Linked DNA regions of Gemmatirosa kalamazoonensis. The protein of the gene in region 2 binds, or shares a complex with, the protein of the main gene of each other region. Links are inferred from orthologs where the notes say so. Each region holds a gene or a part of one and is shown on either strand. Other genes may lie near its edges.

The links. The genes of interacting proteins can lie anywhere in the genome.
Region 1: the proteins of uvrB (region 2) and J421_RS15945 are in contact, whole or in part, in a crystal structure (PDB 7EGT), measured with the Thermus thermophilus proteins. The link is inferred for Gemmatirosa kalamazoonensis from one-to-one orthologs. Residues at the interface, in WP_096411307.1 of Thermus thermophilus: Glu23, Leu25, Arg26, Asp27, Gly28, Glu29, Arg30, Phe31, Arg55, Glu326, Asp327, Phe328, Glu379, Ser382, Gln383, His398, Gly400, Arg401; in WP_096412145.1 of Thermus thermophilus: His654, Arg656, Phe657, Gln666, Asp668, Glu669, Lys680, Arg681, Leu682, Ser683, Lys685, Tyr686, Ala687.

Annotation. Positions count from the first base shown.
Region 1 is NZ_CP007128.1:3,688,035-3,691,394, forward strand. What follows is about bases 257-3,360. They hold J421_RS15945 (ATP-dependent helicase), read left to right. Parts: upstream 257-656; coding sequence 657-3,065; downstream 3,066-3,360. Other genes in these bases: J421_RS15940 (sensor histidine kinase), read left to right, coding at 257-657; gatC (Asp-tRNA(Asn)/Glu-tRNA(Gln) amidotransferase subunit GatC), read left to right, coding at 3,067-3,360. Outside these bases: more of J421_RS15940, read left to right, coding at 1-256. UniProt on the Escherichia coli protein: A helicase with DNA-dependent ATPase activity. Unwinds DNA duplexes with 3'-5' polarity. Translocates on single-stranded DNA with 3'-5' polarity. Initiates unwinding more efficiently from a nicked substrate than double-stranded DNA.
Region 2 is NZ_CP007128.1:4,109,000-4,112,402, forward strand. The notes cover bases 1-2,910. They hold uvrB (excinuclease ABC subunit UvrB), read right to left. Parts: upstream 2,557-2,910; coding sequence 445-2,556; downstream 1-444. Other genes in these bases: tsaE (tRNA (adenosine(37)-N6)-threonylcarbamoyltransferase complex ATPase subunit type 1 TsaE), read right to left, coding at 1-437; J421_RS17945 (MFS transporter), read right to left, coding at 2,702-2,910. In the rest of the region: more of J421_RS17945, read right to left, coding at 2,911-3,403. UniProt on the Escherichia coli protein: The UvrABC repair system catalyzes the recognition and processing of DNA lesions. A damage recognition complex composed of 2 UvrA and 2 UvrB subunits scans DNA for abnormalities.

The sequences.
Region 1 (3,360 bases), 420 kb from region 2 along the record:
TGGGCCGGCATGGCGCGCGAGTCGGCGCACCAGCTCGGCACGCCGTTGTCGAGCATCAGCGGATGGATCGCGCTGCTCGACGACGAGGTGGAGGATCAGGGCACGCGCGCCGACCCGATGCTGAAGTCGGCGGTGAACAACATGAAGGCCGACCTCGAGCGACTGGAGCGCGTCGCGCACCGCTTCGAGCGCATCGGCCGTCCGCCGCGGCGCGAGCCGGTCGACGTCGTCGCGCTCGTGGAGCGCATGGCGAAGTACTTCCGCGCCCGCGTGCCGACGCGCGCGCACACCGTCACGATCGACGTGAAGGCGCCGGCCGAACCCCTCACGGTGAAGGGCGACGCCGTGCTGCTGGAGTGGGTCATCGAGGCGCTGACGAAGAACGCCGTCGACGCGCTCGCCGGACGCGGCGGCCGCATCGAGCTGTGCGCGGAGTCGCTCGCGGACGGGACCACGCGCGTGCGTGTCGCCGACGACGGCCCCGGCGTGCCGCGCGAGCTGCGGCGACGCATCTTCGACGCGGGGTACAGCACGAAGGAGCGCGGGTGGGGCATCGGCCTGTCGCTCGCGCGGCGCATCGTCGAGGAGAACCACGGCGGAAAGCTCGTGCTCGCGCCCACCGAACGCGGCGCGGCCTTCGACGTTATCTTGCGCTGATGTCGCACCCCAGCACTCCCGCGGGTCACGCCGGCGCGCCGCGCCGCGATCCGCTCGACGGTCTGAACCCGGCGCAGCGCGACGCCGTGCTGCACGTGGACGGTCCCGCGCTCGTCCTCGCCGGCGCCGGATCGGGGAAGACCCGCGTGCTCACGACGCGCATCGCGCGTCTCGTCGAGCACCACGGCGTCGACCCGTCGCAGATCCTCGCCGTGACGTTCACCAACAAGGCCGCCGGCGAGATGCGCGAGCGCATCGCGCGGCTGCTCGGCTACGCGCCGGTCGGCATGTGGGTCGGGACGTTCCACGCCATCGGCGCGCGGATGCTCCGCGCGCACGCGCACTCCGTCGGGCGCACGCCGAGCTTCACGATCTACGACGAGGACGACACGACCGGCGCGATCAAGCGGCTGCTGGAGCGGCACGGCGTGTCGCCGAAGGATACGTCGCCGAAGTCGGTCGCGTCGGCGATCTCGGACGCGAAGAACCAGCTCGTGCCGGCGAGCGAGTACGACGGCCTCGCGAAGGATCCGTTCGCGAAGACGGTGTCGCTCGTGTTCAAGGATCTCGAGCCGGCGATGCGGCAGGCGAACGCGGTCAGCTTCGACGACCTGCTGATCCTCCCCGTGCAGATCCTCCGCGAGAACGCGCACGTGCTGGAGCAGTACCGCAAGCGGTTCCGCTACATCCTCGTCGACGAGTATCAGGACACGAACCGCGCGCAGTTCGAGTTCGTCAGGCTGCTCGGCGGCGAGAGCGGGAACGTGATGGTGGTCGGTGACGAGGATCAGAGCGTGTACGGGTGGCGAGGCGCGGACATCCGGAACATTCTCGACTTCACGAAGACGTGGCCCGACGCGAAGGTCGTGCGGCTGGAGGAGAACTACCGCTCGACGCCTAACGTGCTCGAGTTGGCCAACGTCGTGATCGTCGAGAACAAGGAGCGGCTCGGCAAGACGCTGCGCGCCACGCGCGCGCCCGGCGAGCGCGTGTCGCTCGTCGGCGCCCTCGACGATCGCGACGAGGCCGACTACGTCATCGAGGAGATCTCCACACGCCGCGCGACCGAGCACCGCCTCCTGCGCGACTTCGCGATCCTCTATCGCACGAACGCACAGAGCCGCTCGCTCGAGGAAGCGTTGCGCAAGCGCGGGTTCCCGTACCGGCTCGTCGGGGCGGTGCGGTTCTACGATCGGCGGGAGATCCGCGACCTCATGGCGTACCTCAAGCTCGTCGCGAACCCGGCGGACAACGAGGCGTTCCGACGCGTGGTCAACGTGCCGAAGCGCGGCATCGGCGACACGTCGGTCGACATGCTCGCCGGCATCGCGGAGCGCGAGCGCGTGCCGCTGCTCGAGGCCGCGCGCCGGCCCGACGTCGTGTCGTCGCTGCGCCCCGCGGCCCGCACGGCGCTCGCCGAGTTCATCGCGCTCGTGGACCGGCTGCGCGCCTCGGCGGCCGAGGCGAGCGTCGACGAGCTGCTGCGCGACCTCGTGGCCGCGCTGAAGTACGGCGACCACCTGAAGGCCGAGGGGCCGGACTGGAAGGACCGCGAGCTGAACGTGCAGTCGCTCATCGACGGCGCCGCCGAGACGGTCGCCGACGAGGGTGGGGAGGTGGGACTGACGCCGTTGGACCACTTCCTCCAGAAGGCCACGCTCGTCGCCGGCGTCGATGCGCTCGACGCGAACGCCGACGCCGTGACGCTCATGACGATGCACAACGCGAAGGGGCTCGAGTTCCCCGTCGTGTTCATCACGGGGCTCGAGGACGGCCTGTTCCCGCTCGCGCGCGCGTACGACGAGCCCGCCCAGCTCGAGGAGGAGCGGCGGCTGTTCTACGTCGGCATCACCCGCGCCGAGGAGAAGCTCGTGCTCACGCACGCCGAGCAGCGGCTGCGCAACGGCGAGCGGATGCAGTCGCGCCCATCCGGCTTCCTCGACGGCATCCCCGACGGCCTCGTCGAGCGGCGCATGACGATGAAGGCGCGCAGCTCGGGCCGCGCGTTCCTCTCCGACTTCGGCGGTGGGCGGCGCGGCGGCGGACGTGACGCGGGCTCGCGGTGGGGCGGCGGGCGTCGAGAGCGCGCGTGGGACGACACCGACGAGCAGACGTCGTCGTGGACCGATCGCGCCGCCTCGCGTCGCCCCGGCGCGCCGGTGTCGTTCCCCGCAGGCGGCGCGCGGCGTTCCACCCCGGCCACGCCCGACCCGTCCGAGGAATCGCAGGACGCCGCGATGCTCGTGCCGGGCGCGCGCGTTAGGCACCGCAAGTTCGGCGCGGGTACCATCGCCGAGATCTCCGGCGCCGGGCGCGACGCGAAGGTGCGCATCGACTTCGACGACGAGACGATCGGTCGCAAGACGCTCGTCGTCGCCCAGGCGAACCTCGAACGGGAGTGGGACTGACGTGAGCGTCTCCGAGCAGGACCTCCGCCACATCGCGTCGCTCGCGCGCCTCGGCCTCGCGCCCGAGCGCGTCCCGGCGCTGCTCGCGGAGCTGAACGGCATCCTCGCGCACATGGAGGTGCTCTCCGGCGTCGACACGAGCGACGTCGATCCGGTGCTCGGCGTCGGTGCCGGCGGCATGCGGCTGCGCGCGGACGAAGGTGAGCCCTACCCGCTCGCGCGTGGCCGCGACGAGTTCGCGCCCGATCCGCGCGACGGGTTCTTCCTCGTGCCGCGCCTCGCGACGCACGTCGAC
Region 2 (3,403 bases):
TATTCCAGGTCGATCGGCACGTGCGGGGGCAGCCGCGAGCCCGCGCGCTCCGGCCACTCCACGAGCACGAGCGCGTCTTCCGCGGCGAGCAGGTCGTCCCAGCCGAGGTTCGTCAGCTCGTCCTCGTGCTTCAGGCGGTACAGGTCGAGGTGGTACACGCGGCCGTTGGGCGCGCGGTACTCGTGCACGAGCGCGTACGTCGGGCTCGTGACCTCGTCGGTGACGCCGAAGCCGCGGCAGATCGCCTGCGCGAGCGTCGTCTTGCCGGCGCCGAGCTCTCCGGCCAGCGTCACGACGAGGGGCGGCCGCGCCGCGCGGCCGAACGACGTGCCCCACGCCTCGAGCTCGTCGCGCGTGACGGCGATGCGGCTGCGCGTCGCCTCGGGCGGCAGCGGCTTCGCGAAGTGGCCGTCGGAGGTGAGATGGCCGTCGGTCATCGCGGGCTCACCGTGCGGCGCGGAGGTCGGCGACGGTGCCCGGGCGGCGCGCCTTCGCGCCGTCGCCGGACCCGTTAGGCACCGCGTCGCCGAACCGCGCGCGCAGCTCGAACAGCTCGTCGCGCAGGCGCGCCGCCTGCTCGAAGTCCAGCGCCGCGGCGGCCTGCTTCATCTCGCCCTCCAGGCGCGCGATGAGCGCCGCCGGATCCGAGAGGTCGTACGGCGCCGGTCCCTCGGCCACCTTCTTCTTCCCGTCGCGGCGACGCGCGCCCTTCGCTTCCTCCTCCTCGTGCTCCGTGCGGGCGTCGGCCACGCGCGTCACGAAGCGCACGTCGGCGACGCTCTTCTCCACCGTGAACGGCGTGATGCCGTGCTCCTCGTTGTGCTTCGTCTGCAGCTCGCGGCGGCGTGCCGTCTCCTCCATGCAGCGCTGCATCGAGCCCGTGATGCGGTCGGCGTAGAAGATCGCGCGGCCGTTCACGTTGCGCGCGGCGCGGCCCACGGTCTGGATGAGCGAGCGGTCGCTGCGCAGGAAGCCCTCCTGGTCCGCGTCGAGGATCGCGACGAGCGACACCTCGGGCATGTCGAGCCCTTCGCGCAGCAGGTTGATCCCCACGAGCACGTCGAACTCGCCGAGCCGCAGGCCGCGCACGATCTCCATGCGCTCGATCGCGTCGATGTCGGAGTGCATGTAGCGCACGCGCACGCCGACCTGCTGGAGGTAGTCGGTGAGGTCCTCCGCCATGCGCTTGGTGAGCGTCGTGACGAGCACGCGCTCCCCCTTCCGCTCGCGGATGCGGATCTCGCCGAGCAGATCGTCCACCTGCCCGCGCACCGACCGCACCTCGATCTCGGGATCGACGAGCCCCGTCGGCCGGATGACCTGCTCGACCACCGCGCCCTCGCTGAGCTGCAGCTCCAGCTCACCCGGCGTCGCGCTCACGGCGATCATGCGCGGGGTGAGCGCGAGGAACTCGTCGAACACGAGCGGCCGGTTGTCGAGCGCGCTCGGCAGCCGGAAGCCGTAGTCGACGAGCGTCAGCTTGCGCGCGCGGTCGCCGTTGTACATGCCGCGGATCTGCGGCAGCGTCACGTGGCTCTCGTCCACGACGACGAGGAAGTCGTCCGGGAAGTAGTCGAACAGGCACGCCGGGCGCTCGCCGGCGGTGCGGCCGCTCAGGTGGCGCGAGTAGTTCTCGATCCCCGCGCACGTCCCGATCTCGAGCATCATCTCGATGTCGAAGTTCGTGCGGCTCTCCAGCCGCTGCGCCTCGAGCAGCTTCCCCTCGGCGCGCAGCATGCCGAGCCGCTCGTCCAGCTCGGCGCGGATGGCCTTCACCGCGCGCTCGATCGTCGGACGGTTCGTGATGAAGTGCTTCGCCGGATAGACGGCCGTCTTCTCGAGCGTCGCGATCGTCTCGCCGGTGACGACGTTGATCTTCGAGATGCGCTCGATCTCGTCGCCCCACATCTCCACGCGCACGCCCTGCTCCTCGTACGCGGGGAAGATCTCGACCGTGTCGCCGCGCACGCGGAACGTGCCGCGCTCGAACGCGACGTCGTTCCGGTTGTACTGGATGCCGACGAGCTGCCGCAGGATGTCGTCGCGCGCGATGCGCTGCCCGCGCGCGAGCGTGACCATCCGCTCGCGGTACTCCACCGGGTCGCCGAGGCCGTAGATCGCGCTCACCGTCGACACGATCACGACGTCGTCGCGCTCCATGAGGCTCGACGTCGCGCGCAGCCGCAGCCGGTCGATGTCCTCGTTGATCGACGCGTCCTTCTCGATGTACGTGTCGCTCGACGGGACGTAGGCCTCGGGCTGGTAGTAGTCGTAGTACGAGATGAAGTACTCGACCGCGTTGTGCGGGAAGAAGCTCTTCAGCTCCCCGTACAGCTGCGCCGCGAGCGTCTTGTTGTGCGACAGGACGAGCGTGGGCCGGCCGTGGTTCTTGATGACGTTCGCGACCGTCATCGTCTTGCCGGAGCCGGTGACGCCGAGGAGCGTCTGGAAGCGATCGCCGCGCTCCAGCCCCCTGCTCAGCTCCGCGATGGCGCGGGGCTGGTCGCCGGCGGGCTTGAACGGGGCCTGGAGATCGAACTGGGCGCGATCGGTCATCCCGACAATGTAATCGATCCTGCCGGATTCTGTTCGGGGAAGGGCGATGGAGGGAGGGACGAGCTGTGAGGCGAGTACGAATGGGGATCCCCAGATCCTGAAGCATCCCGGGATCCCCATTGGTACTCGCCTGGTCCCGATCGCCTCATCGCCGAGATCGCGCCGGCTCGCCGGCGCTCGGCAGCGCCGCCTCGCTCGCGCTCACCGCGGCCGCCATGGCCTGATCAGACACGACGCGGTGCGTCGACGTCTCCAGGCGCAGCGGGAGCCGCGCCGCGAGCGCGAGCCCGATCGCGGCGAGCAGCGCGCCGGACCAGAACGGGCTTCCGACGCCGAACCGGTCGATCGCGAACCCCGTCCACACCGGCAGCGCCACCCGCGCCACGCCGCCGAGCGCCTGCTGCACGCCGAGGTACACGCCGCGCTCCGCCGGCGACGCGACGCGCGACAGGAGCGCGGTCACCGCGGGAAACGTGAGGGCCGTGCCGAGCGGCATCAGGAGCATCGGGACCGCGAGCGGCGCGAGGTGCCGCGGCAGCGGGAACGTCGCCAGCCCCACCGTGAGCAGCACGAGGCCCACGCGGCACAGCCGCGACTCGCCGAGCCAGGTCACGAGCCGGCCCAGGATGCCGAGCCGCACGACGACGCCGACGCCGCCGAAGAACATGACGAAGTAGCCGATCGTCGCCTCGGTCACGCCGAACACGCGCGCGAGGTACAGCGGGAACACGGCGATCATGCCGTAGAAGGCGCCGATGCCGACGGTGTAGATCCAGATCAGCCGCGACGCGGATGCGGCCGGATGCCGCAGCACCTCGCGCAGCACCTCGCGCGACGACCGGCTGCC